Regions from separate parts of the Thalassospira permensis NBRC 106175 genome, predicted to be linked through region 1. Evidence: predicted binding sites of a transcription regulator. Region 1 holds the regulator's gene; the other holds the start of a gene.

What was found. Region 1 encodes PhoB, which activates phosphate uptake and scavenging genes when phosphate is short. Its sites were predicted from a motif close to TNTCATAAAACTGTCA; they were not measured.
Region 2: a site for PhoB is predicted at 8,105-8,120, ahead of SMB34_RS10920 (DUF2794 domain-containing protein). Genes of this name have one in related genera too.

The regions. Positions count from the first base shown of each region.
Region 1 covers NZ_AUNC01000001.1:104,734-119,508, reverse strand. Annotated here, with positions in the region: gene SMB34_RS00425 (cation:proton antiporter domain-containing protein) at 1-1,600, shown strand, start outside; gene phoB (phosphate regulon transcriptional regulator PhoB) at 1,663-2,358, opposite strand; gene phoU (phosphate signaling complex protein PhoU) at 2,376-3,098, opposite strand; gene pstB (phosphate ABC transporter ATP-binding protein PstB) at 3,120-3,923, opposite strand; gene pstA (phosphate ABC transporter permease PstA) at 3,925-5,274, opposite strand; gene pstC (phosphate ABC transporter permease subunit PstC) at 5,267-6,646, opposite strand; gene SMB34_RS00395 (PstS family phosphate ABC transporter substrate-binding protein) at 6,782-7,810, opposite strand; gene SMB34_RS00390 (hypothetical protein) at 8,236-8,526, shown strand; gene glcF (glycolate oxidase subunit GlcF) at 8,618-9,937, opposite strand; gene glcE (glycolate oxidase subunit GlcE) at 9,937-11,178, opposite strand; gene SMB34_RS00375 (FAD-linked oxidase C-terminal domain-containing protein) at 11,269-12,753, opposite strand; gene SMB34_RS00370 (pyruvate carboxylase) at 12,770-14,775, opposite strand, start outside.
Region 2 covers NZ_AUNC01000019.1:12,950-27,724, forward strand. Annotated here, with positions in the region: gene SMB34_RS10885 (PLP-dependent cysteine synthase family protein) at 1-427, opposite strand, end outside; gene fliN (flagellar motor switch protein FliN) at 611-913, shown strand; gene SMB34_RS10895 (glucose/quinate/shikimate family membrane-bound PQQ-dependent dehydrogenase) at 1,115-3,451, shown strand; gene SMB34_RS10905 (ribonucleoside-diphosphate reductase subunit alpha) at 3,922-5,796, shown strand; gene SMB34_RS10910 (ribonucleotide-diphosphate reductase subunit beta) at 5,837-6,865, shown strand; gene SMB34_RS10915 (tetratricopeptide repeat protein) at 6,928-7,689, opposite strand; gene SMB34_RS10920 (DUF2794 domain-containing protein) at 7,706-8,059, opposite strand; gene SMB34_RS10925 (hypothetical protein) at 8,214-8,531, opposite strand; gene SMB34_RS10930 (tetratricopeptide repeat protein) at 9,104-9,754, shown strand; gene SMB34_RS10935 (outer membrane protein assembly factor BamB family protein) at 9,805-11,145, shown strand; gene der (ribosome biogenesis GTPase Der) at 11,267-12,748, shown strand; gene SMB34_RS20675 (TlpA disulfide reductase family protein) at 12,794-13,378, opposite strand; gene SMB34_RS10950 (aldo/keto reductase) at 13,508-14,545, opposite strand; gene SMB34_RS10955 (LysR family transcriptional regulator) at 14,649-14,775, shown strand, end outside.

The sequences.
Region 1 (14,775 bases):
CATTTCAACCGTCGCCGAGCTTGGCATTGTCTTTCTGCTGTTCATGATCGGTCTTGAATTGTCGCGCGAACGCTTGCGCGTGATTGGGGGCCGGTTCGCGACCCTTGGTTTCCTGCAGATCGGCGTCACGATGGCCGTGATGTTCGGTGTATTGCTGCTGATTAATTACGATATGCCCGCCTCTATCGTAATTGCCGGGGCACTGGCCCTGTCATCAACAGCCATTATCCTTAAACAGCTTTCCGATGAGCGCCAGTTGCACACACGTTTCGGGCGTGCAGCCCTTGCCATCCTGCTGTTGCAGGACGTTGCGGTTGGTCCCTTCCTGATCATGGTGCAGGCCGCTGGCAATGCCGGGAGCGAAACCAGCCCCTGGATCAGCGCACTAAGCGGTGTGGGGGCGGTTGCTGTATTGTTGCTGACCGGTCGTTATCTGCTGCCGCGACTCTTTCGGTATATTGCGGCTCTTAAAAACCCGGAACTTTTTGCAATCGGGACCCTGTTTGTCGTTCTGGCTGCCAGCACATTGACCGAAGCCGCGGGCCTTTCAATGGCGCTTGGTGCCTTTATCGCCGGGGTAATGTTGGCCGAGACCGAATTCCGCCATCAGATCGAAGCCGACATTTCGCCATTTCGCGGTGTTTTCCTGTCGCTGTTCTTCATGTCTGTGGGAATGTCGGTCAATGCCAATGTGGTCATCGGTCAGGCCGGAACGATCATTTTGTGGCTGATCGGGCTTCTGGTCATAAAGGCAGCGGTTCTTTTCGGATTGTCCCTGCTGATCGGCTTTAACCGTGCATCTTCAATCCGGGTCGCCATGAGCCTGGCCGCCGGTGGTGAATTCGCCTTCGTCATGCTTGCACTGGCATCGCAGAACGGGGCGGTTCCGATTGACATCGCCGTGATGCTGATCCCGGTGGTTGCGATTTCGATGGGTCTGACGCCGACTTTGATTTCGCTCGGCCATCGCATCGAACAGAAGCTTCATCCCAAGGAAACCGATCAGCTAAGCGAGATTTCGGATGAAACCGACGGCATTCAGAAACATGTTCTGGTAATTGGTTGCGGGCGCGTCGGCCGGGTTCTGGCCCGTCTGCTGCGCACCAAGGAAATCCCGTTTATCGTTCTGGAATCCGATGCCCAACAGGTTTCGCGTGGCCGAGCCGAAGGTCTGCCGGTTTATTTTGCCGATGGGTCCCGACCGGAAACATTTCGTGCCGCCCATACCGAACAGGCCCATATTGCCGCCGTTGCCATGGGCAACCCGCACGCAACCGAAAAGACCGTCGCCTTGCTGCGACAGCATTATCCACATCTGAAAATCTTTGCCCGTGCCCAGGACATCACCCATATCGGTCCGCTGTCACGCAGTGGTGCCGATGCGGCCATCCCCGAGGTACTTGAAACCGGTTTACGCCTGTCCGATCACGTTCTGGCGGCCTGCGATATCCCGCAGGAAGATATCGATCTCGAAATAGCCAAGTTCCGGCGTGCCGATATGCTGCTGATGAACGAACTTGCCCCGCGCACCGCGCGCCAAAAAACCGAAGACCAGGCACAAAAAACTGCCAAACCGGCAAAATCCAGGAAAAGCACCTGAAACACAAAGACCCCCATCACAAGAATGGGGGTCTTTCGTTTCGTCTTCCGGAATAACCGCAATCAGGCGGCTTCGACATCCAGTGCATAACCCGCGGCACGAACCGTGCGGATTACATCGCGCGTTCCCTTGACGTCATTCAATGCCTTGCGCAGACGACGAATGTGAACATCAACCGTGCGGGTTTCGACATAGATATTCGGCCCCCAAACCGCATTCAGAAGCTGCTCGCGCGAGAAAACCCGCCCCGGATGTTCCAGGAAATAACGCAGCAGACGGAATTCGGTCGGGCCAAGATGGATAGCCTTGCCGTTACGACTGACACGATGGGCGGCCAGATCCATTTCGATATCGGAATAGATCAACTGCCCTTGTGGTTGCGCCGGACCGGATCGACGCAGAAGTGCGCGAATACGCGCCAGCAATTCACCAATCGCAAACGGCTTGGTCACATAATCATCGGCCCCGGTATCAAGGCCGCGGATGCGGTCGCCTTCTTCGCCACGCGCCGTAACCATGATCACCGGCAAATCGCGGCTTTCAGGCTTCCGGCGGATCTGGCGGCAAACCTCGATCCCTGACATCACCGGCAGCATCCAGTCCAGAAGGACCAGATCGACATGGGTTTCGGCCAGAATTTTCAACGCTTCGTCACCGTCCCCGGCTTCGACAACCTGCATCCCCTCGCGTTCGAGGTTGTAGCGCAACATGGTTACGATTGCAGCTTCGTCCTCGACGATAAGAACCGTTGGGTCCATCTTCCTATGCTCCAGTGTCACTCATTCGGTTCTACGACGGCAAAGTTCGCCGCGTCATTTTTTGGCCGAGTATCCATCGGCAGGTCTTCGCCCTTGATCCGGTAATAGATCGTTTCGGCAATGTTGGTCGCATGATCGCCAATACGTTCGATATTCTTGGCGATAAACAGCAGATGGGTCGATGCCGTGATGTTACGCGGATCTTCCATCATATAGGTCAGCAGTTCACGGAACAGGGAATTGTACATATCGTCAACTTCCTGATCGCGCGCCCAGACACGCTGGGCCTTTTCCGCATCACCCTCGATATAGGCATCCAGAACGTCCTTGATGATTTCCTGGCACAGCTTGGCCATGTTCGGGATCACCTGAACCGGGCGGATCGGCGGCACCTGGTTAAGAACCTGCGCACGCTTGGCGATGTTTTTCGCCAGATCACCTATACGTTCCAGATCGTTGGACAGTTTAAGCGCGGTCACCACCTGCCGCAGGTCATCTGCCATCGGCTGACGCAGGGCCAGAAGACGTACGGCAAAATCCTGCACTTCCTGTTCCAGCGTATCGATACGGTGATCGGAAAGAATGACCTTCTCGGCCAGTTCCGAATCCCGTTTAACGATCGCACGAATGGCGGAAATCAGCTGACTTTCGGCAAGCCCGCCCATCTGCGAAATGATGTTGTTAAGACGGGTCAGTTCTTCGTCAAACGAACTGACGATATGATGTTTCTCATCGACCATCGAAAATACTCCTGCCCGGACTTAACCGAAGCGACCCGTAATGTATCCCTTGGTGCGCTCGTCCTTGGGATTGGTGAAAATCTGATCGGTTTCGCCCACTTCGACCAGCTTGCCGAGATGGAAAAACGCCGTGCGCTGCGACACGCGGGCGGCCTGCTGCATGGAGTGCGTCACGATCACAATGGTGTAGTTCGAACGAAGCTCGTCGATCAGTTCCTCGACCTTTGCGGTTGCAATCGGGTCAAGTGCCGAACACGGTTCATCCATCAGGATGACTTCGGGGCTGACGGCAACCGCACGTGCAATGCAAAGACGCTGCTGCTGCCCACCAGAAAGACCGGTTGCCGGTTCCGGCAGACGGTCTTTGACTTCTTTCAGTAGACCCGCCCGTTCAAGCGAGGTCATGACGATTTCATCGAGCTCGTCGCGCGAATTCACCAGACCGTGAATACGCGGGCCATAGGCCACGTTGTCATAAATCGACTTCGGGAACGGGTTCGGTTTCTGGAACACCATGCCAATGCGCGCGCGCAACTGAACAACGTCGATTGCCTTGTCATAGATATCACGGTCATCAAGCGTTACCTTGCCCTTGATCGTGACACCGTCAATCGTGTCATTCATGCGGTTCATGCACCGCAGGAAGGTTGATTTGCCGCAGCCCGACGGGCCGATAAGTGCTGTGACCTGGCGTTCGACAATGTCAAGATTGACATCAAAAAGCGCCTGGTTGTCGCCGTAGAAAAGATTGAGGTCACGGGCCGTCATTTTCGGGCTAGTGACTGACGGCTCTGCCGTCATTGCGCTTTGAGTTACAACAGCCATTTTACCACTTCCGTTCAAATTTCTTGCGCAGATACACGGCCAATCCGTTCATCAGGATCAGGAAGCCCAGCAAGACCATGATGGCCGCCGAAGTCTTCTCGACAAAGGCACGTTCCGGACTATCCGCCCACAGATAAATCTGCACCGGCAGAACTGTCGCCGGATCAAGTGCCCCGCCTGGGATATCAACAATAAACGCCACCATACCGATCATCAGAAGCGGTGCGGTTTCCCCAAGAGCCTGCGCCATGCCGATGATGGTCCCGGTCAGAATACCGGGCATCGCCAGCGGCAACACGTGATGGGTCACCGTCTGAACCGGCGACGCCCCAAGACCAAGGGCAGCCTGCCGGATCGACGGCGGCACTGCCTTGATCGCCGCACGTGATGCGATGATGATGGTCGGCAATGTCATGAGGGCCAACGTCAGACCACCAACAACCGGGGCCGACCGCGGCAGATGCATGACATTAAGGTAAACCTCAAGCCCAAGAAGACCGAACACGATCGACGGCACAGCCGCAAGGTTGTTGATGTTGACTTCGACAATCGCCGTGAACCGGTTTCGCGGTGCAAATTCTTCCAGATAGATCGCTGCCAGAACACCAATCGGAAACGACAGTATCAATGTCACAACCAGTGTATAGAACGACCCGACCGCAGCGCCCCAGATCCCGGCCAATTCCGGTTCGCGGGAATCACCATTGGTAAAGAACCGCGTATGGAACTGCTTTTCGACCGATCCTTGAGAGACCAGTGTATTATACCAACCAATTTCCTGATCGTTCAGGCGACGGTCGCCTTCGTCTGTGTTTGCACTGATATAACCTTTGTTGAGCATATCAAAGTCGTCACCGGAAATCAGCCAGACCTTCCGGGTCTGTCCGATCAGAGACGGATTTTCAAGCACCCTCTCGCGCAGATCATAAGATGCCCCGCCCGAAACAATGTCATAGAGATCACGCCGTTCGCTACGTCCGCTCACTTCCGGGAACTGTTTGCTCAGTGCATCCCTGATCAGACCATCAAAATTGGCCCGGCCAATAATTGCCGGATCACCTGTTCCGTCCGGATCAATCTTGGCCGGGTCGAAAAAGATTTCCATCTGAACATAGGTCTGGAAAAAGGCACTATAACCTTTCGAAATGATCGAATAGCCAAGCACAACCAGCGCCATAAGGGCGATGGCAATTGCGCTTAAGCCGTAAATCTTGAACCTGCGTTCCGCTGCGTAACGTTTTTTAATGTTACGTGCCAATTTCGGGCTGTCCCAGTCAACCGGCGTGTGCAGATTGCCAGAGATCACTTTTGCGGCGGCTCTGTCTTCCATAAGCGATGCCATATCAGTCATATTTCTCGCGATACTTCTGAACAACCTTAAGGGCAAACACGTTCAGACCCAAGGTGATAAGGAAAAGAAGCAGACCCAGTGCAAATGCCGACAGGGTTTTGGCACTGTCAAATTCCTGGTCACCGACCAGAAGTGTTACGATCTGCACGGTAACAGTGGTCACGGCCTGCAACGGGTTTACCGTCATGTTGGCGGCAAGTCCGGCAGCCATCACAACGATCATGGTTTCCCCAATCGCACGCGACACCGCCAGCAATACCGCACCAACAATACCGGGCAGGGCTGCGGGGAAAATAACATGCCGAATGGTTTCAGACCTTGTTGCACCAAGGCCATATGATCCGTCGCGCAACGACTTCGGCACCTGTGACATGACATCATCAGACAGCGATGACACGAACGGAATGATCATGACCCCCATGACCAGACCCGCAGCCAGCGCACTTTCGGAACTGACATCAAGTCCAAGCACAGCACCATTGTCGCGCAAGAACGGAGCAACTGTCAGGGCAGCAAAGAAGCCGTAAACAACCGTCGGGACACCCGCCAGGATTTCAAGCGCAGGTTTGGCAACGGCCCGAAATTTCGGCGACGCATATTCACCCATATAGATGGCAGAGAACAAACCGACCGGCACCGCCACAAACATTGCAATCAGCGTAATCAGCAATGTTCCAACAAAAAGCGGGATTGCGCCAAATGCACCGTCGGAAGCCACCTGATCTGCGCGGATGGCCGTCTGCGGGCTCCATTCCAGACCGAACAGGAAGTCCAGCGGGCTGACCTTGCCAAAGAAATGCAGCGCTTCAAACAAAAGCGAGAAAACAATGCCGACCGTCGACAGGATGGCAATCGCCGAACACACGATCATGATATAGCGAAACAGCCGTTCGACATTGTTTCGCGCACGCATTTCCGAAGAAATCCGGCGGTAAGACAGAGCCAAGCCCACCAGGGCAACAGACACCATCACAACAATAAGAGCAGCATTTGCGATGGTGTTAAGATTGGCAAGCCGATGGCCGGCCTCTACAATCTCGGGAGAAACGGTAAGATGTTCCCCGCCTCCGGCAGCAATTTGCGAGATGCTGTTAAGCGCCAAAGATAACAACCCGGAATTGGACGTCACTTCTTCGGGAAGATCGGCAACGATCATTGTCTGAATGATCGTCCCTTCAAACATCATCCAAACCAGCAAAAGGCCCAAAGCCGGCAGGCCGCACCACAACGCCGTATACATCCCGTAATGCGCAGGCAGCGAATGAAGATTGCTGTATCGACCGTTCGACAGGGCCACCGCGCGCTGTCGACCGAAATAAAATGACACGGCACACAGGAGTGCCACAGCAAGCAGCAAATAGGTCAGGGACATTGCGATTAATCCATTTGCCAAAGAATGACCAAAAAACTTGGTGCGCGTTTAAGGCAGGTCCAAGAATAAATCAATTAAAGCCTGAAAACAAAGAAACCGGTGGCAGAAAAGGCTGCCACCGGTTGAAAGATCGCGTTACATGCTCAGCGGAGCAAGGTTCAGCGCAGCATTACGGACTGCTTCACGCTCGGTCGCATCCATCGGGATGAGGCCACGGTCAGCAAGGTAACCTTCGCCACCAAATGCTTTGTCAGAGGTGAATTCGGTCAGATATTCTTTGATACCCGGAATGGTACCAACATGGGCGTTCTTGACATAGAAGTACAGCGAACGCGACACCGGATAAGAACCATCCGAGATGGCTTCGAAGGTCGGCTCGACACCGGCAATCAGGGAACCCTGAAGTTTGTCGCCGTTCTGATCAAGGAACGAGAAGCCGAAGATGCCAAGTGCATCATGGTTTGCTTCGAGTTTCTGAACGATCAGGTTGTCGTTTTCACCGGCTTCGACATAGGCACCGTCTTCACGAACGCCTTTGCAAACTGCACCGTGCTGATCTTTGTTGTCCTTGATTGCCTTGATGGCTTCGAAGGAGTCACAGGCTTCTTCAAGTACCAGTTCGGTGAAAGCGTCACGGGTACCGGAGGTCGGGGGCGGGCCGAGAACTTCAATTTTAACGTCCGGCAGGCTCGGGTCGATTTCGGCCCAGGTGCTGTACGGGTTATCGATCAGCGACTTGCCGTCTTTCGAAGGAACGGTTTTGGCCAGCGCCAGGAAGAGCTGTTCTTTGGTCAGGTCAAGACGCGGAGCATCTTTGGAGTTCGACAGAACGATACCGTCGTAACCGACTTTGACTTCGGTGATTTCGCTGATGCCGTTTTTGGCACAGGTTTCAACTTCGGACTTCTTGATGCGACGCGAAGCATTGGTAATGTCCGGATGCTGTTCGCCAACACCGGCGCAGAACAGCTTCAGACCACCGCCGGAACCGGTCGATTCAATAACCGGCGTCTTGAAGGAGGTGGTTTTACCGAATTCTTCAGCAACCGCAGTTGCGAACGGGAAAACGGTGGACGAACCAACGATACGAATCTGGTCGCGTGCCTGGGCCGCGCCAACAAAGGCAACGCTCATCAGCGCCGCAACAGCAAGAGTCTTCTTCATGGTAAATTCCCCAGTAATTGTTCCAAACCGGAACGGTGCAACGATCTGCGAGGCGGACTCTAACGCTGGGTGCTTACGGTATTGCGTCACTTTTGTTAACGTTATGTGACAACGCATCGGAGATGAAAAAAACCTCGAAAAAACCTTTATTAATCAAAGGTTTTTCTGAAACAGATCCGTGCCGGAATCAAAACTGAAACCGGCATTTTTCCTGTTTCCAGCCGCAGGTTTGACAGCCTTCGTTACATAAACTGTAACATTGCCCTGAAACATCACCCGGACTGGATAGACGACCGCACGGCAGCAGACCGTTAACTGTTTTCGGTTTCCCTGCCTTTACAAAGCCCCCCGAAAACACGAAGCTTGTTCATAAGATATCAATCCGTTGGGGAAGTAGCGCAGAACCGCGCAAAAGGGAGACGACCATGAGCACTTCGCTCGACGAGATTCAGGAACTGATCCAGAAGCTTTCCGGTGAACTGGGCGACATGTCCGAGGCCGCATCACGCCACATCGATGACCTGCATGTCGCGGTCAACAACATTGCGTCTCATGTCCTTGCCATGGAAGCCGTCATTGCGGTGATGGCAACAAAGGTCGATGTCAGCGAAGCCGAAGTTCAGAACTGGATTCGCGAAAAAACCGCTGCTTTTGCCGAAGACAGCAGCGAAGGTTCTGCCGCCGAAAGTATCGCCACCAGCCTGCTTGCGAAATAAGCGGTTTCGCAAGCAGTCTCTGCCAGATTGCATAAAAGCCCGCACGACGCAACGTCGGCGGGCTTTTGTATTTAGACGTCCAAACCGTTGTCTAGGCGATCTTTTCAGCATAATACGGTAAAAGCTTTTCGGGGGTCGGTCCCCCTGCTGCCCAGTCAAGCAATTGCACCGTATGCACAACTTTCAACGCATCGGTTTCAAGCTGCACCATGCAGCCGATATTGCCCGTCGCAACCAGATCCGGTGCCGTGTTTCTGATATTGCCAAGTTTGCGGTCGCGCAGTTTGCCCGCGATTTCAGGCTGCAACAGGTTATAAACCCCTGCCGACCCGCAGCATAAATGCCCTTCGGCAATTTCAAGCACCTCGTACCCGGCCTTTTTCAGAAGGTCGCGCGGTTCACGAATGATCTTCTGACCATGCTGCATCGAACATGCCGAATGATAGGCAACCCGCGCCCCGCCATGAGTCGCCCCGGCAAAACGATCCGCCGGGACATCAATCCCTGCCAGATATTCGGTCACATCACAGGCAAGGTCGGAAATTTTGGCCGCTTTCGCCGCGTAATTCCGATCATGGCGCAACATGTGCCCGTAATCCTTGACCGTTGTGCCACATCCCGATGCTGTAATGACAATCGCATCAAGCCCCTCGCCCGCAAGTTCCCGGCTCCAGGCATCAATGTTGGCTTTGGCCTGTTGATGGGATTGCGCTTCCTTTCCCATATGATGGACAAGCGACCCGCAACAACCCGCCCCTTGGGCCACAACGATTTCGATGCCAAGGCGTGTCAGTAAACGAACGGTTGCCTCGTTTATCTCGGTCTCAAGAACCTGTTGCGCACAGCCGGTCAGGATGGCGACCCGGCCTTTGCGTTGACCAATTGCCGGGATCACCTGCGGCTTGTCGACCCAGCTTGGCGGCGGCATATGGCGCGCCCCCATTTTGACCATGCCCTTCAGACGGCCCGGCAAAAACCGTGCGAATGGCGATGCCAGTTTCGCCCCGATCAGCGAAAGCCTGAAAAGCGTCGGGTTTGGCACGACAATCGATAAAATCCGGCGCAACCATTTATCCGCAAACGGCCGGTCATAGGTTTCTTCGATATGGGCGCGCGCATTGTCGATCAGATGCATGTAATCGACACCCGACGGGCATGTCGTTGTGCAGGACAGGCACGACAGGCACCGATCAAGATGTTTGACCACCTTTTCCGTCGCCGGTTTATCGTTTTCCAGCATGTCCTTGATCAGGTAAATCCGCCCGCGCGGACTATCAAGTTCATCCCCCAAGGTCACAAAAGTCGGGCATGTCGCGGTACAGAACCCGCAATGCACACATTTCCGCAGGATCTGTTCACTTTCGGCAATTGCCGGGTGGGCAAGCTGGGCGGCGGTAAAGTTCGTTTGCATTACGCGTTCCCCCGCTTGGCAATCATGTGTCCGATCCGGCCCGGATTAAGGATACCTTCAGGGTCAAAATTCTCGCGGATTCTCGCATTGATCCGCGCCAAAGCCGCGTCCTCGGCATGGAAAACCGGCACCTGATTTCTAATATCTTCGGGCGCGCGCACCAGAACTGCCCGCGCATCGTAGGACACGGCAATGTCGCGCACTTTATCGGCCATCGCATCACCCCCGGCCAATTGAAGCCAGATTTGCGCCCCGGCCCAATCCATCATGATCTTCCCGCCGGTTTCGTCGGCCAGTTTCGCAGCAATCGCACCGCCAGATGCCGGTGGCCCGGAAACACGCCATAGCAATCCGATCCCCCCTGCAAACGGGACAACATCGGCAACCGCCTGCCAGAACGCGTTGCTGTTGGCGCTATGAAGTTCTTCACTGGCACCGATATCGGCCAGAAGCTTACGCAATGCCTCGCACCGCCAGGCAACCGAGGGTGCAGGACCTTCAACGCGCAGCGCGACAATACCGGCCCCGATGCCTGTCACAATGTCCAGACCAAGTTTTACAACCTGTTCCCGCGCAATCCATGCGGCGGCCGAAACCTCGTTCTCGCTGCCCAGGGCACGCGTCATGGCACTGCCTGCAATTTGCATATCGTCACAGGCGATCAGAACGGTTCGGGTTTTCTCGTCGCGCGGCATGACTTTCATGGTGATGGTATGCATCACGCCAAGCGTGCCAAACGATCCCGCCATCAGCTTTGACAGATCAAACCCGGTTACGTTCTTCATGACCCGTCCACCGGATTTAAAATCCTCGGCCCGGCCGCTGATGGCTTCAAATCCCAAAAGATGATCGCGTGCCGCACCGACCTTGATCCGGCGCGGTCCCGAAAGATTGGACGCAATCAGTCCGCCAATCGTTCCGGCATGATCCGCAACACCATCGGCGAGCAACCCCGGAAAATTTCCGGGTTCAAAATGGAATTGCTGGTTCTTATCGCGCAGCAATGCGTGAATTTCGGCAAGAGACGTGCCCGCCCGCACAGAAACCACCAGTTCTTCCGGTTCATAAAACATGACCCCGGTCAATTTCGACAGGTCCAGAACATGGTCGGCTGCTACCGCATGCCCATATGTTTTCTTGCTGCCCGATCCAATGATTTCAAGCGGGTTTTTTGAACCAAGCGCCCAACTGATGGCCTCACGCAATTGTTCGGGCGTGGTGGGGGATATGACTTCCGTCATTGCGGTTTCTCTCTTCCTCTCCTGATCCTTGCCAACCGGTTGGTGGGAACCGGTGGCAGGATTATTTTTCTTCTCGTCTCTCGTTCCGGCCTAAAAGCGCGGGATATCCGGGAATTTGTTAGCGACTTCGCGCGCATGCAGGGTTTTAAGTTCGCCACAGCCATGCAAGGTCGGGAAAACCTTGCCGGGATTAAGCAATTCATCCTCGTCAAACGCCAGCTTCAGGCGCTCCTGATGTTTCATGTCATCTTCGGTGAACATTTCAGGCATCAGATCGCGTTTTTCGACGCCAATCCCGTGCTCGCCCGACAAAACCCCGCCGACCTCGACACATAGTTTCAGGATATCGGCACCAAATGCTTCGGCCCGTTCCAGTTCGCCGGACTGATTGGCATCAAACATGATCAGCGGATGCAGATTGCCGTCGCCTGCATGAAAAACATTGGCAACCCGCAACCCGTGGCGTTGCGACAAAACCTGCATCCCGGTCAGGACTTCGGCCAGACGTCGGCGCGGGATGGTGCCATCCATACAGATATAATCGGGCGAAATACGGCCAATCGCCGGAAAGGCATTCTTGCGCCCCGACCAGAACAGCAGCCTTTCATCCTCGCTTTCGGAAATACGCGAATAAACCGCACCGCATTCCCCGGCAATCGCACCGACACGTTCGATCAGATAATCGACCTCGACCTTTGGCCCATCGAGCTCGACAAGCAGCAACGCCTCGACATCAAGCGGATAACCCGCATGCACGAAATCCTCGGTCGCCTTGATGGCCGGGGCGTCCATCATTTCAAGACCACCCGGAATGATCCCGTCGGCAATGATCCGGGCAACGCAATTGCCACCTTCTTCGCTGCTGTTAAAGCCAAGCAGAAGCGCGCGCGCCGTTTCAGGCTTTCGCAGAATGCGCACCGTGACTTCGGTTACAATGCCCAGCAACCCCTCGGACCCGGTAATCACCCCCAAAAGGTCATAGCCCGACTGATCCAGTCCCTTACCCCCGATCCGAAGGATTTCGCCTTCGATCGTGACCATTTCAACACCAAGGACATTGTTGGTGGTTAGTCCGTATTTCAGGGAATGCACACCGCCCGAATTTTCCGCGATATTGCCGCCAATCGAACAGGCGATCTGGCTGGACGGGTCCGGGGCGTAATAAAACCCCTTATGTTCGACCGCGCGCGTGATCCCAAGATTGGTCACACCGGGCTGCACGACGACCGCCCGATTGTCCCAGTCGATATCCAGCACGCGGTTGAATTTCATCATGCTGATCGTGATCGCATCCGCCATCGGCAACGCCCCGCCCGAAAGGCCGGTGCCCGCCCCGCGTGGAACGACACGAATTTTGTGGGTATGGCAATATTTCAGAATGGCCGCGACCTGCCCGGTATTTTCGGGCAGGACCACGATCATCGGAAGCTGGCGATAGGCCATCAACCCGTCGCATTCATAGGGCCTGAGCCGGTCTTCATCGACGATAACCCCGCCTTCGTTCGGAACGATGTCCCGCATGGCGGCGATGATATCCTTGCGACGTGCAAGGGTCGATTGATCCGGCTCAGGCATCCTAAGCATGCGACGTTTACTCCCTTAATTCGATCAGCAGATCCTTGCTGTCGACCTGTGTACCGGCGGGGGCATGAATGGTTGCCACGACCCCGTCCCTTTCCGCATGAACCGCGGTTTCCATTTTCATCGCCTCAAGCGAACACATCACATCGCCCGCCTTGACCTTCTGGCCTTCGGCAACATGGACCTCGACGACAAGGCCCGGCATCGGGGCCGCGATATGAAGCTGGTTACCATCCTCGGCCTTTGGTTTGACCTTGCCGGTGGCGGCCAATGTCTTGTCGGCAACCTTGACTGTCCGGGGCTGGCCGTTCAGTTCAAAGAACACGGTCCGATTACCTTCCTCGTCCCCGCCTTCGGAGGTCGCGAGATAGCGGATCACAAGCGTCTTGCCCTTTTCCAGATCGACGGAAATCTCGTCATTCTGGCTCATGCCATAGAAGAAGATCGGGGTCGGCAGGATCGAGACATCGGCGTTGTGACTACGATGTTCGGCATATTCAAGGAACACCTTGGGATACATCACATAGGATGCAACCTCGGCATCACTGATGCTGCGATGGGTTTTCTTTTCGATTTCCTTGCGGGTTGCTTCGAAATCAATCGGGGCCATGGATTTACCCGGCCGATCCGAAAGGGCTTCTGCCCCCTTCAGCACCTTGCGCTGAAGGGCTGGCGGGAAGCCACCAACCGGTTGACCGATTTCACCACGGAAGAACGAAATGACACTATCGGGGAATGCGATGTCCTTTTTCGGGTCCAGCACATCCTTTTCGGTAATGCCCGACGTCACCATCGTCAGCGCCATGTCACCGACAACTTTCGAACTTGGCGTCACCTTGACGACATCGCCAAACATCCTGTTGACTGCGGCATAAGCTTTGGACACTTCCGGCCAGCGTTCCTCGATACCAAGGGAACGTGCCTGTTGGCGCAGGTTGGTATATTGGCCGCCGGGCATTTCATGGACATAAACATCCGATGTACCGCTGCGGATATCGCTTTCAAATCCGGCATAATACCGCCGGACCTGTTCCCAATAGGTCGAAACTTCTTTAAGCGCCTCGGTATTAAGCCCCGGATCACGTGGTTGCCCGATATAGTTATTGGCAATCGAACCAAGGTTTGGCTGCGATGTCAGGCCCGACATCGAATCCATGGCTGCATCCACCGCATCCACCCCGGCATCAATCGCGGCAATCACGGTGGCCGCCGAAATGCCGCTGGTATCGTGGGTATGGAAATGGATCGGAATATTGACCGTATCCTTCAACGCCTTGATCAGGGTCGTTGCCGCCGCCGGACGCAGAACCCCCGCCATATCCTTAAGCCCCAGGATATGCGCACCGGATGCCTCAAGCTCCCGGGCCATTTTGACATAGTAATCAAGGTTATATTTCGGGCGTTTCTCGTCAAAGATATCGCCCGTATAGCAAATGGTTGCTTCGCACAGCTTGTCGGTTTTCAGAACCGCATCCATGGCAACCTTCATGTTTTCGACCCAGTTCAGGGAATCGAACACACGGAAAACATCCATGCCGTGTTCTGCCGCCTGCTTGACGAAATATTCGACCGCATTGTCGGGATAGTTGGTGTAACCGACCGCATTCGACGCCCGCAACAGCATCTGTGTCAGGATATTGGGAACCCGTTCACGCAGTTTGACCAGACGATCCCACGGATCTTCCTTAAGGAACCGCATCGCGACGTCAAACGTCGCCCCGCCCCAGCATTCCAGCGAAAACAGTTCCGGCAGCCCATGCGCATAATAAGGCGCGATTTCAAGCATATCGAAGGTTCGCATCCGGGTCGCCAGCAACGACTGATGCGCATCACGCATCGTGGTGTCGGTGATCAGAACGCGTTTCTGATCCTTCATCCAGCGTGAAAAGCCCTCGGCCCCCAACTGGTCAAGCTTCTGCTTGGTGCCCGGGCGGATTTCACCCAGATCAATCGATTTCGGCATCACCGGCGCATGCAGGTTTGTCGGCACGACCCGGCCTTCGACCTCCGGGTTAC
Region 2 (14,775 bases), on a different contig from region 1:
GTTCCCGCGCCAGACGTTGGGATTCGGCATAAATCTGGCCGCTGTGTTCGACCAGATGGCTTTCGCCGCCATAAAAGGCGATCTGATCGATTTTCTGTTGCGATGTTGATTTGGGCATCACCGCAATAAATCGAAGCCCCAGAAGGCGGGCAAAATAGGCTTCGGACACGGCGGTGGAGCCGCTTGATGCCTCGATGATCGGGGTGTCTTTGGATATCCAGCCATTGCAAAGGCCATACAGGAACAATGAGCGCGCCAGGCGATGCTTCAGGCTGCCGGACGGATGGGTCGATTCATCCTTGAGGTAAAGCCCGATGCCATCAAGTGACGGCAGATCAAGACGGATCAGATGGGTGTCTGCAGACCGGTTGAAGTCGGCTTCGATGATGTTGATGGCATCAGCCACCCATTGGCGATCGTAGCTCATGAAAAGTCCTGTATTTCTGTTTGGCGCTGGTGACGCGATCGTTGAAGGTTTCTTCATGTAGGCGATTATTATACAGAAAACTACCGTAAATTTTGCGAATAAGCTTGCTAACACTTTTTTCAAAGCTAACCTCTAGAATAGAGTTTCGCGATTCTTCCATTTTATCCGGGTGATCTGGTTACCATGGCTAAAAACGACGACGATCCTTTTGCCAAACGTCACGCTGCATCTGAAATCGGGGCGGCGTATGATGTGCCGGTACGCGTATCGACCGTGATCGGCAAAAGCCAGATTCAGGTTGCACAATTGATGCGCCTGACCCGCGGTGCGGTTCTTGAACTGGATCGCAAAGTGGGGGAGCCGGTTGATATTTACGTCAATAACCGGTTGGTGGCACGTGGGGAACTCGTTGTCGTGGATGAAAACCTGGGTGTAACGATCACCGAAGTTGTTAAATCCGGCACCATTATCGAGACCCATCACTAAGAGATTTTCCAAAGAACTCGGCCATTTTGCAAACCACCGGATTGTTGGCAGCCGGTGGTTTTTATTTTTCCCGATGTTGGTTGGAACCGGTGTTGCTGTCTGTGCGTTCTGGAACAAATGCCGATACTGCCTTTAACCTGCCATTTTGTGGTCAAAGGCTGTGTCTTATGTCCCGCTTTTACGCACAACGAGGACAATCTCATGATCAATATTCTGACATCCGGGTTGCTGGCCTTGATCGGACTGGCACTTGGTGCCGGGGGCGTCTGGCTTATTTTGCTGGATGGTAGCTGGTATTATGCATTTGCCGGATTGGCATTTCTGATTGCCGCGGCTCTTTCATTCGCAAAACGACCTGTCGTTTTACCGTTTTACGCACTTTTCATGATCGCAAGCCTTGGCTGGGCCGTTTGGGAAGTCGGGTTTGACTGGTGGCAGTTGGGACCGCGCGGTGGTTTGATTGTCTTGATCGGCCTTTGGCTTGCCATGCCTGCCTATCGCAAGACGCTTCTGGTCGGACAGCCAGTGCCGGAAGTCAAACCAACACGTTCGTTCGTGCTGGAGGGCAGCCTTGTCCTGGCGATTGTTGTTGCGGTGTATTCGATGATGAATAACCCCCATGCAATCGAGGGCCAGTTAAACGACAGCCCGGTTGTTTCCAATCCTGACCTGGGCGGCGATGTTCCGGCAGGTGATTGGCATCAATATGGACGGACACCGTTCGGGCAACGTTATTCGCCTCTTGATCAGATCAACACCGATAATGTTGCGACACTTGAACAGGCGTGGGTTTTTCAGACCGGCGATGTCAGGCGGTCCGAAGACGTGCCTGAAACGACCTATCAGGTGACCCCCCTTAAGATCAATGACACGCTTTATCTGTGTACGCCGCATAGCTGGGCAATGGCGATTGATGCCAAAACCGGGCAGGAAAAATGGCGGTTTGATCCGGAAGTTCCCGATAATACCGACCGGCAGCACCAAACCTGCCGAGGGGTGACATTCTATCAGGATACCGCGATGTCAGCAGATGCATCGTGTGCCGCACGGGTGTATCTGCCGACGTCGGATGCGCGACTGATTGCCCTTGATGCTAATAACGGCGAGATTTGCGCCGACTTTGGTGATCAGGGAACCGTCCATCTGGAAGAGGGCATGCCCTACAACCCGGCCGGATATTATTATTCTACCTCGCCGCCGGTTGTTGCTGATGGCAAGATCATTATTGGCGGCGCGGTGAATGACAATTATTCGACCAAATCCCAGTCGGGTGTCATTCGTGCCTATGACGTCAATAGCGGTGAGCTGGTGTGGAACTGGGATTCTGGCAATCCGGAACAGACCGAACCGATCCCCGAAGGTCAGACCTATACCGCGAATTCACCCAATAGCTGGTCAGTGTCGAGCGCAGATGAGGAGCTCGGCATGATCTATGTGCCGCTGGGCAACAAGGTGCCCGATCAATTGGGTATGGGGCGTAGTGAAGAGGTTGAAACCTATTCATCATCCATCGTTGCGCTTAGCCTTGAAACCGGACAGGTCCAGTGGGTGCGCCAGACGGTGCATCACGACCTTTGGGATATGGATGTTCCGGCCCAGCCCGCGTTGCTCGATATCACCACATCCGATGGTGAAAATGTCCCGGCACTTGTCGGACCGACCAAGCAGGGTGATATCTATGTCCTTGATCGCCGAACGGGCGAACCGATCATTCCGGTTAGGGAAGTTCCCGCACCTGGCGGTGCGATCCCGGAGGATTTCACGGCGCCGACACAGCCGGTATCGGACCTGACCTTCATGCCCGAACCGCTGACGGAAAAGGACATGTGGGGCATTACACTGTTTGATCAGCTGGCATGTCGCATTCAGTTCCATCAGTTGAAATATGAAGGCCGTTACACCCCGCCTTCTTTGGAAGGGACGCTGGTTTATCCCGGTAATTTCGGCACATTCAATTGGGGCAGTGTGGCGATTGATCCCGAAAAACAGATCATGTTCGGCATGCCGACATATCTTGCTTTCACATCGCAATTGATCCCACGCGACGAAGTGCCGCCGCGCGGTACGGAAAAAGCCAGCGAGATGGGGATCAACCGCAATGAAGGCGCGCCTTATGCAGTCAATATGGGGCCATTCCTGTCACCAGTTGGCGTACCGTGCCAGGCTCCGCCATGGGGCTATGTCGCGGGGGCGGACCTTCGCACTGGCGAGGTTGTTTACAAGCATAAAAACGGTACGGTTGAGGACATGACACCCCTGCCATTACCGTTCGAGCTTGGTGTGCCAGGCATCGGTGGTCCGATCATCACCAAGGGTGGTGTGGCGTTCCTTGGTGCGGCGGTTGATAACTACTTCCGTGCCTATGACGTCACCACGGGCAAACAGCTTTGGGAGGCGCGGCTGCCTGCTGGTGGGCAGTCAACGCCGATGACCTACACCACCGATGACGGCACACAATATGTGCTGATCGTTGCTGGTGGGCACGGTTCCATCGGAACCAAGGCCGGTGATTACGTGGTGGCCTATAAACTGCCCTAAGCACGTTTCGAATATCTGTAAAAAGCGTCCGGTTTGTCCGGGCGCTTTTTGTTTGGGACAATTCAAATCGGGAATCGCAACTGGCGTTTTGCGAATTTGTAGGATGCTGATCACCCCAAACTCAACCTTTGGGATCAAGCTGTTCGCAAAAATTTTGCTGATCTTTTGCTTGACCGCAGGGGGAGTAAAAAATGCCTTTGCCGCGAATCATTGGATATCCGGGATTGTAACGGAACTGATACAATCAATTGACGATTTTTTATTCATTCCCACTACATATTGTGTTTTCAATCCGGCTTTGAGCAGGCATAACCATTTTCAAACGGGCATTGGAAACGGCTATTTTTCATGATCTGGCAGGCCGTCAACCGGGGCCGGATCAGGCAAACGCCGTTTGATGAAGATAACAAACAGGAAGCGGATCGCCGCCAACGTGCGACCGTTCAGGTAAGGGGACTACAAGCATGAAGATGCTGGATGTGGTGCAGCACGAAAAAGGTGCGCGCGTTATTGTTGATCGTTCGCGCGATGCATTGCTGACTGACTTTGGCAAGGCGGTTTTGAATGACCGTTATCTGATGCCGGGCGAAAGCTATCAGGATCTGTTTGCGCGCGTTGCCAGCTACTATGGTGACAACGAAGCGCATGCGCAGCGTCTTTATGATTATATTTCCAAGCTCTGGTTCATGCCCGCCACTCCGATCCTGTCGAATGGCGGGACCACGCGAGGCTTGCCGATTTCCTGCTTCCTGAACGAGGCAGACGATAATCTTGGCGGTATTGTGGATATCTGGACAGAGAATGTCTGGCTTGCGGCACGTGGCGGCGGAATCGGTTCGTATTGGGGCAATCTGCGTTCGATTGGCGAGAAGGTCGGCAAGAACGGTAAAACATCGGGCGTGGTGCCGTTTATCCGTGTGATGGACAGCTTGACACTGGCGATCAGTCAGGGATCGTTGCGCCGCGGATCGGCCGCGGTTTATATGCCAGTCAGCCATCCAGAGATCGAAGAGTTTTCCGAGATGCGCCGCCCGACCGGTGGTGACCCGAACCGCAAGACGCCGAACCTGCATCAGGGCGTTGCGATTTCGGATGCCTTCATGCGTGCGGTCGAAAATGATGAAGAATGGGCGCTGACATCCCCAAAAGACGGGCATGTTGTCCGCAAAATCAGCGCGCGTTCATTGTGGATACGTTTGCTGACATCGCGCGTTGAAACAGGCGAGCCCTATATGCTGTTCATCGACACCGTGAACCGTGCGGTGCCGGAACACCACAAGCTGGCCGGGCTTAGTGTCAAGACGTCGAACCTGTGTTCGGAAATCACGTTGCCGACCGGCAAGGATCATCTGGGCGGGGATCGTACTGCTGTTTGCTGCCTGTCGTCGCTGAACCTTGAACATTATCTGACCTGGAAGGATGACACGCAGTTCATCGAAGATATTCTGCGTTTCCTTGATAACGTGCTTCAGGACTTTATCGATCATGCGCCCGATACCATGGCGCGTGCGAAATATTCCGCGATGCGTGAACGTTCGGTTGGTCTTGGAGTGATGGGCTTCCATTCCTTCCTTCAGGCGCAGAAAGTGCCGCTTGAAGGGGTGATGAGCAAAGTCTGGAACAAGCAGATTTTTGATCACTTGAAAAAGCATGCCGATGCTGCGTCCGAGAAGTTGGCGGAAGAACGCGGTTCGTGCCCGGATGCGGCCGAATACGGCATCAAAACCCGTTTCTCGAACAAAACCGCGATTGCGCCGACCGCATCGATTTCGATCATTTGCGGCGGTGCTTCGCCGGGAATCGAGCCGATGGCGGCGAACTCCTACACCCACAAGACGCTTTCGGGCTCGTTTAACGTGCGTAACAAGTATCTTGCCGAGGTTCTGGAAGAAAAAGGCCGGAATACTGAGGATGTCTGGACATCCATCACGGTGCATGAAGGATCGGTTCAGCATCTTGATTTCCTGTCTGATCTGGAAAAGGACATTTTCAAGACTGCGTTCGAGCTGGATCAGCGCTGGCTGATCGAACTTGCCGGTGATCGCACGCCGATGATTGATCAGGCACAGTCACTGAACATCTTCCTGGCGTCGAATGTTCATAAACGTGACCTGCATCAGATCCATTTCCAGGCATGGAAAAAGGGGGTCAAAAGCCTTTATTACTGCCGGTCGAAATCGATCCAGCGGGCCGAGGTGGTTGCGAACATTCCGGGGCGTGCGAAGTCGAATGATCACGATATGCCAAGTCCGGAAAGCTCGTTTGAAATCCCGGCACTGGTTGCGGCCGCCGCCGCACAGGCAGCCAGCGAACCTGACTATGATGAATGTCTCGCCTGCCAGTAAGGCGGCTTGAGTACACAGAAATTTTGCGAGAAGTGACGATATGTCTGACGATAAAGTAATTGATCTTCTGACGGAAAACCCGGTCTACAAGCCGTTCCGTTATCCTTGGGCCTATGAGGCGTGGTTGACCCAGCAGCAAATTCACTGGCTGCCGGAAGAAGTGCCGCTGGCCGATGACGTCAAGGATTGGAACCACACGATTTCCGATGCCGAGCGCAACCTGCTCACGCAGATTTTCCGCTTTTTCACTCAGTCGGATATCGAGGTCAATAACTGCTATATGCGCCATTATACGCGCGTATTCAAACCAACCGAAGTCCAGATGATGCTGGCGGCATTTTCCAACATGGAAACCATCCATGTAGCCGCCTATTCGCACCTTCTTGATACCATTGGCATGCCCGAAGCCGAGTATGAGGCCTTCTTCCAGTACAAGGAAATGAAGGACAAATACGACTATATGCAAATCTGGGGCATTGGTCCGGAAGACGAGTATACCGACGAGCATGGCGACCTGCGTTTAACCACACAGGGCAAGCGGAACATCGCCAAGACGCTTGCGGTGTTTGGTGCCTTTACCGAAGGTTTGCAGCTGTTTGCCTCATTTGCGATGCTGATGAATTTCCCTCGCTTTAACAAGATGAAGGGCATGGGGCAGATCGTCACATGGTCTGTGCGCGATGAAAGCCTGCATTGCGAAAGCATCATCCGCCTGTTTAGGACATTCTGCAAAGAGAACCCGGAAATCTGGGATGACGAAATGCGCAGCGACCTGATCGAGGCCTGCAAAACCATCGTCAGTCACGAAGATGCGTTTATCGATCTGTCCTTCGAAGCCGGTGCGGTGCAGGGCCTGACAGCGGAAGATATAAAGAAATACATCCGCTATATCGCTGATCGCCGCCTTAGCCAGCTTGGTCTTGAGGAGCAATACGGGATTGAACAGAACCCGTTGCCATGGATGGATGCGATGCTGAATGCGGTCGAGCACACCAACTTCTTTGAAAACCGCGCGACGGAATATTCAAAAGCCGCAACGCGCGGTACTTGGGACGAAGCATTTTCCTGATCCCGTTTGAGGAACGAATATCATGCAAAAGGCCGCCTTCGGGTGGCCTTTTGTGTTCTGGTTCAGGGAATAGCCAATTCCTGTAGCCGTTTGTCAACACGTCTGATTTCTTCAAGGCGCAGCTTTGGTTCAAGATTGGTAATTGCCGTTGCCGGATCCATTTCAAGTTCGACACCGGGAGGCAGGGGGCGTGGGCCAAGGGCTGAACGGCGCAGCCAGTAATAGGCATCAGCATAATCCTGTTCTATACCCCAGCCGCGTTCCAGCATCGCGCCGAGCATGAATTGGGCGGCATGCATGCCTTTTTCGGCGGCGATCCTGTAATAATGGGCGGCTTCAACATAGTTTTGTTCCGCTCCACGCCCGTGAAAATACTGTTCGCCAATCAGAAAGGCGGCATCGGTATTGTTCCCGTTGGCATGAAGAGCGCGTTTAAAGAATTCTGTGGCGCGGAACTGGTCATAGCGCAGCCCCCAGCCATTGAAATACATCAGCCCAAGGTAATAGATTGCATTTGCATGATTAGAGCGTGCTGCAAGGGCAAACCAATCTGCCGCCTGTCGGTAGTCCTGTGGTCCGGCAAGACCGCGATAGTAAAGCAGGCCAAGCGCATATTGCGCACGTGGATCGTCTTCCTGTGCGGCAACGCGCCACTGTGCGCGGGCCATTTCATAATTCCCCGCCTGATAGGCCTTGTAACCACTGGTGTAGTCGGCCTGTGCCGGTGGAGCATGAAACGTATATGCCGCCAGAACAAGAAAACCACACAGGATGGTGCGATTGCCGCGATTGGGCGAGAAGAAAGCAAGTATGGAAAGGGGCAAAAGGCGAAACCGATCTTTAACGGGATTTGAACAGCGGGACGACTTTGCGTGCACGTTTTTCAACGGCATCAAGAACGTTCTGGATTTCCGAGCTTTGTTTTATTTTTTCACCGCTGTGAAGTGCTACGAAATGCCCGGCATTCTTGTGATCCGCACCAAGTTTGATGACGGTGAAGATGGCTGTTTCGTGTGAGGAGCGGAAGATGGAGAACATGGCCATGCCATCAAGGTGATCAATGGCATAGTCGCGCCATGCACCACTTGCGACTTGTCTGGAATAAGTATTCATGAGCTGCATCAATTCAGTCCGGTCGAAATGCACAAAGCTTTTGGCTTTGCGGTATTGAGCCAGATTGAACAATGTACCCATGTCTTTCTCCGGACGTAATTTCAAAAGGCCGGGGTAGAGCGTTTATGACGCTCTGATGACACGGTAGCGCGGTTTATCCGCAGCCTCAAGTTTGAAAGGGCCGGGATATAAAAATTTTTACAAATATATGTGAGATTTCAGTTGGTTGAGGTGATTACAGGCTGCGTGATCGTGTTGGCGGCCAGTCAACGGTTTGTGCGCCAGTATTATAAGGATCGGGTGTACGATAGCAACTAACCGCCGCCAATGTGCGATAGCAATAAAGTGGCGTTTCCGGAACCGGATCCTTTTTGCAGTATGATTTACCATCAATCTTTCGGATTGTAGAACAGTCCCGGCCCGTTGAAAGGGAAACGACGTGGTCAATCAGGGTTTTGTCAGTGTTGATGATGCTGACGACATCAAGCGCCACATACCATTGCGAAGCTGTTAACGCCGAGGTTCCAGTAATGTCTTCTACTGCACTATCCATGCCCCCGCATCCTGAAACGCTTGCAGCAAGCAGCGTTGCGAATAATCCAGCCAGAACGCGCTGACGGATTATTCGTTTCGCCTCTTGTCGGCTTTGGGCCTTGTGCAAGCTTTTCATCCTGATCTCCGTGCATCGACCGGTCAGTATTTGCCCGGTAGCGATTAAAATTCCGTTTCCCGAATTTACAAATGCAATCCATGTGCCGTTTTGGGTGAAGCAGATACTGTTTTTGATGTTGGGACGGATTGGCCACATTTCAGCCGGGTTTGGCAATTAACCGGACGGCAGATTATGATTTTAGCGGCAGATTTTCGTTCGGGTTAAGGTCTGGTCCTGCATCGCAGGCGGCAATTCTTTCCTTTGATGGTTGTTCACTGGATCAAAAACAACGTGATGGGGGGGCAGTTTTGCGCGTGAAATACAGCATTGCGGGATTTAATTGCGATATTGGCGGCTCCTGATGTGCAGCGGACTTGACCCCTTGCGTACTGGCGCGTTAAATCCTTGCCGGAATTAATTCTGACAAGCGGGCAGGTTGCCCGCTTTCTTTTGATCGGATTGGAGCGGTTTTCGTGGTTGATATTTTCCAGGAAGTCGAAGAAGACCTCAAGCGCGAGCGCAATGAAGCGCTGTGGCGCAAATACGGCAAATACATCGTGGGTGTGGCGGCCGTGATCGTGCTGGGTGTTGCCGGACGTGAAGGCTGGAAAAGCTACGAGGAAAATTCGCGCATCGAAAACGGCACGCGCATGGCAAATGCCATTGAACTGGCACAGGCTGGTGAAGAAAAGCAGGATGCGGCACTGGGTGCGCTTGATGCGATCATTGCCGATGGCGATGCCGGTTTTGTCGCCCTTGGTCATTTCCAGAAGGCGGCAATTTATCTTCGCGCCGGGGCGAAAGATTCCGCCGTCGCCGAGCTTGAGGCAATTGCGGGTAACAGCGACGTCGAAAAGATCTATCGCGATCTTGCCGTGGTTCAGATTGCGATGAACAACGCCGACGCATCAAATGCCAAGGATTTGATTTCGCGTTTGGAACCGATCGCTGTGCCTGAAAATCCCTGGTACTACTCGGCACGTGAAATGATCGCGATGCTTCATATCGCAGCAGGCGAGGTAGAGGCAGCAAAGCCGCTGCTGACCGAGATTGCCGATGACAGCGAAGCACCGTCAGGTATGCGCGCCCGCGCAAGTGAAATTCTGAAAGCCGTTGGCGCCTGATTGGCGGGAATGGCACAGGCAACCTGTTCACAGGGACTGGATCAGAGGATATGGTTTTGAGACCACGCAACATTAAATCCCTTTTGTGCGTCATGGGCATGTCGGTTGCCGTTTCTGCATGCTCAAGCTGGCTTGGAGAATCCGAAGATCCGCCGCTTCCGGGTGAACGCCTTGCGGTTCTTTCGCTTGAAAGCACGGTTCAGCCGGATGCCGAATTGAGCGATCAACGCGTGATCCTGCCGGAACCGGAGCCGATGGAAGACTGGCCGCAGAACGGTGGTCTGCCAAGTCATGCCCTGCATCATGTCGGTCTGGACAACGATGTGCTGCGTCAGGATTGGTCTGTTGGTATCGGCGAAGGATCGATGGATGACAATCTTCTGCTCAATCAGGCGATTGTAGCGCGGGGTGTGGTGTTTACAATTGATGCCGACGCCGTCGTTCGTGCGTTCAGTGCCAAATCGGGCAAGCGTATCTGGTCGCTTGAACTGGCGAAGGACGAGGACGAAGACAGCACGCTTCTGGGGGGCGGTCTTGCCTATGAAAACGGTATTTTGTACGCGACGACCGGCTTTGCCGAGGTAATCGCGATTGATGCTCCCAGTGCAACCGTGATGTGGCGCTCACAGGTAACCGCCCCGATGCGCGGCGCGCCGACGGTTCGTGGCGGGCGCGTGTTCGTTGTGACGGTTGATAACCAGACTGTCGCACTGAACGCTATGACCGGCGAGACACTTTGGAGCCATCGCGGCGCATCTGAAGGTGCTTCCTTTATCGGTGGTGCAAGCCCGGCGGTTGACCAAGGGGTTGTTATTTCGGCTTACACGACCGGTGAAATGTACGCGCTTCGTGTTGAAAACGGTCAGGTGATCTGGTCCGATGCGCTGGCATCGGCGGGGCGCACCGATGCGGTTTCGGCGATTGCCGATATTCGAGGTCTTCCGGTGATTGACAATAATCTGGTGATCGCCACCAGTAATGCCGGTTTGACTGTTGCGATTGACCTTCGCACCGGGTACCGCGTCTGGGAACTGGAAGCCGGAGGCATCCAGTCGCCGTGGGTTGCGGGCGATTATGTTTTCATCCTTACCAACACAAATGACCTGATAGCCTTGCGTCGAGACACCGGACAGGTTAAATGGGTGACTGCTTTGCCGCGTTTTGTCGATCCCGAAGATCAGGAAGGCCCGATGGTATGGACCGGTCCGGTCCTGGTTGGTGACCGGTTGATCGTCGGAAACGAGCAGGGCGAAATCATGACTGTTTCCCCGTATAGTGGCGAGATCATTGGCAAGGATGAAGTTTCCGGCCCGATCACCTTGCCGCCGTCTGTTGCGGGTGACAGTCTTTACTTCCTGACTGCGGATGCCGATCTAATCGCGTATCGCTAACAGGTAGAACACAGTTTTTGCGAAAGATCCGATCTTTTGCCTGATATGCGCGTGCGCCGGAACGGGGTAAACTGCCCCTCGGCGCACATCGCCGTTTTATAACAATGAGTCTGAAAGTCAGATGTCGCTGAAAGTAGCCATTATCGGTCGCCCCAATGTCGGGAAGTCGACCTTGTTTAACCGTCTGGTCGGCAAGAAGCTGGCGCTGGTTGATGACCAGCCGGGCGTCACGCGTGATCGCCGCTATGGCAGGGCGCGTCTTGGACATATGGGTTTCGATATTATCGATACCGCCGGTCTGGAAGAGGCATTTGACGATTCAATCGAAGGTAAAATGCGCCAGCAAAGCGAAATGGCCTTTGAAGAATGTGATATTGCGTTTTTCCTGATCGATGCGCGTGCGGGCCTGACCCCGCTTGACAATCACTTTGCTGACTGGCTGCGCAAACGCAAGAAGCCGGTTTATGTGATTGCCAACAAGCACGAGGGCAGGGATCAGGATGCAGGTCTGTACGAGGCTTATGGCCTTGGTCTTGGCGATGTTGCGCCGATTTCAGCCGAGCATGGCCTTGGCATGGAATTGCTGATAGATATCATGCGCCCCCATTGGGAAGAATATCGCGACAAGCAGCGCAAGGCGCGCAAGGAAGGTGATATTGCTGCCATCGATGACGATTTCGAAGATGACGAGATGGACGAGGACGATGGTTCTTTCCCGTCCTTTGAAATCGAATATGACGAAGACGATGAAGGCGAGGAAGAAGTTGTTCGCAAGGACAATTCGAAAATCCAGCTTGCGATTGTCGGCCGTCCAAATGTGGGTAAATCAACCCTTCTGAACCAGCTTTTGGGTGAAAACCGGGTAATGACCGGTCCGCAGGCTGGTTTGACCCGTGACTCGATTGCCGTTGACTGGTCCTATGAAGGCCGTCCGATCCGTCTGGTCGATACCGCCGGAATGCGCCGCAAGAAGAAGATTGATGATCGGGTTGAAAAGCTGTCTGTGACCGATACCTTGCGCGTGATCCGCTATGCGCAGGTGGTTGTCATTATGCTCGATGCGACCAATACGCTTGATAAGCAGGACCTGACGATTGCGCGTATGGTCCTGGAAGAAGGTCGTGCGCTTATCATTGCGGTGAACAAGTGGGACGCGGTCAAAGACAAATCCGGTGTGATGTCGGCGTTGCGCGACAAGCTTGATACGTCCTTTGCACAGGCCAAGGGTATTCCGATCCTGACATTCTCGGCCCTTACCGGTCGCGGGACAGATACTTTGATGCCGACAGTCCTTGATATCTATGATATCTGGAGCCGCCGTATTCCGACCTCGCAGCTGAACCGCTGGCTTGAAGCCATTACCGAACGCCATCTGCCGCCGGTTATTTCCGGCCGTCGTATCCGTCTGCGGTATATGACCCAGGCGAAATCGCGTCCACCAAGCTTCTTTATCAACTGCTCCAAGGCCGCCGAGCTGCCCGAAAGCTATACGCGCTACCTGATTAATGGTCTGCGCGAGGATTTCGACATGCCGGGTGTTCCGATCCGCATTTATCTGCGTAGCAGTGACAACCCCTATGGCAACAAGAAGAAAAAACGATAGGGCCTGAGTGCAGAAGCATCAACGGGGGCAGGAATGCCTCCGTTTTTATTTGGCAGGCTCTAAAAGACGGTCAATGAAATCGGCAGCATTGTCTGACTGCCAGTCGACCAACCCGGTTACATAGCCAAGAATACGGCCATCACGATCAAGGGCATATGTGATCGGCAGACCATAAAGGGCAAACTCGGCATTCTTTGGATTGTCACGGTTGCTATAAGCGGTTTCGCCGTTCGGATCGACGAAAAGAACAAGATTTTCAAGGCCCAAACGGCGGTAAAAGGGAATGGCAGCCAACAACCCGTCTTCGTCTATCGAGACCGGAATGATGACAAGGTCATCATTGGAATGGTCATAGGCCAACTGATCAAGCGACGGCATTTCAGCCATACAGGGCAGGCACCAGCTGGCCCAGAAATTTACCAGAACCACCTTGCCGCGATAGGCGCCGATATCGGTCGGGTGATTTCGCCGGTCATAAAAGCGGGTGTTGCGCGCAATCCGTTTTGGATCAAGTTCGACAAACTGGCTGCTTTCGCCAATCAGCGACAGGGGTGACGTTTCAGCCCCCCCGATGGCAGGTGCCGTGATAGTAAATATTACAGAAACGATGAGGCAGCGCAAAAATCGCATCGGGTATCCGTGGCATGATCAAACCGGATGTTCCGACTAACCGTTGATGTTGGCAAAGACAAGACAGAGCCGATCAATCCGTTGTGATCAATACCGGGTGATCGGCCCTGTTGCAGGTATTTGTAATCCTTATGCAAATAATGGCGGGTTTAGTCGGGCGAAGTCTTCCTGGATGTAATAAGGGTAATGCGGGTAGGGTGGTTGCCTTTTGCTGACGGCATCAAGGCGGGCGATTTGTTCGCTGGAAAGGGACCAGCCAACCGCACCCAGATTGTCGCGCAATTGCTGTTCATTGCGTGCCCCGATAATCACAGATGCCACCGTAGGGCGGTGCAGCAGCCAGTTGATGGCAATCTGTGGGACGGTTTTGCCGGTTTCGGCACTTAGTTCCTCAAGCACATCGACAATGTCATAGAGATGGTCTTCATCAACCGGCGGGCCGAATTGTGCGGTTTCATGCAGGCGGCTGCCATCAGGGATCGGCGTGCCGCGGCGGATTTTACCGGTCAACCGGCCCCAGCCCAAGGGGCTCCAGACCAGTGCGCCAAGTCCCTGATCCTGCGCCAGCGGCATCAGGTCCCATTCGTAATCGCGCCCGACCAGTGAATAGTAAACCTGATGGGCGACATAGCGGCTGTAACCAAGGTGATCAGATACGGCGAGTGATTTCATGATCTGCCACCCGGCAAAATTTGAAACGCCGATATAACGCAGCTTCCCGGCGCGTAAGAGGTCATCCAGCGTTGACAGGACTTCCTCGACCGGGGTAAAGGCGTCAAAGGCGTGAAGTTGCAGCAGATCAATGTAATCGGTCCCCAATCGTTTCAGGGCGGCATCGGTTGCCATGATCAGGCGGTGGCGCGAGGTGCCAAAGTCATTCGGGCCATCGCCAACCGGCAAGGCCAGTTTGGTCGACAGTATGATTTTGTCGCGGCGTCCTTTGATGGCTTCACCCAGAACCTGTTCGGACGCACCGTCGGAATAGACGTCGGCACTGTCGAACATGTTCAAGCCTGCTTCCAGGCTGATATCGATCATGCGGCTGGCTTCGCGGGCGTCAATTGTACCCCATGCACCGAACAGGGGGCCCTGGCCGCCAAAGGTACCTGCACCAAAGCTGAGTGCCGGGACACGCAAACCGGAATTCCCCAATTGTCTGTATTCCATTGTTTTCTCCGTCACTGGAAATGGTTCATGGGGGGAATATGGACAAAGGATTTATTTTCAACTAGTAGTATCTTAAGAAGAAGATTTGTGAGTTGAATTCACTGTGGCGCGACTTGAAACCAACCGATCCGGCGAGATGGAAGTCTTCGTGCGTGTTGTTGAACGCGGCGGGTTTTCTGCTGCGGCACGTGATTTCAACATGACACCATCCGCCGTCAGCAAGCTTGTCG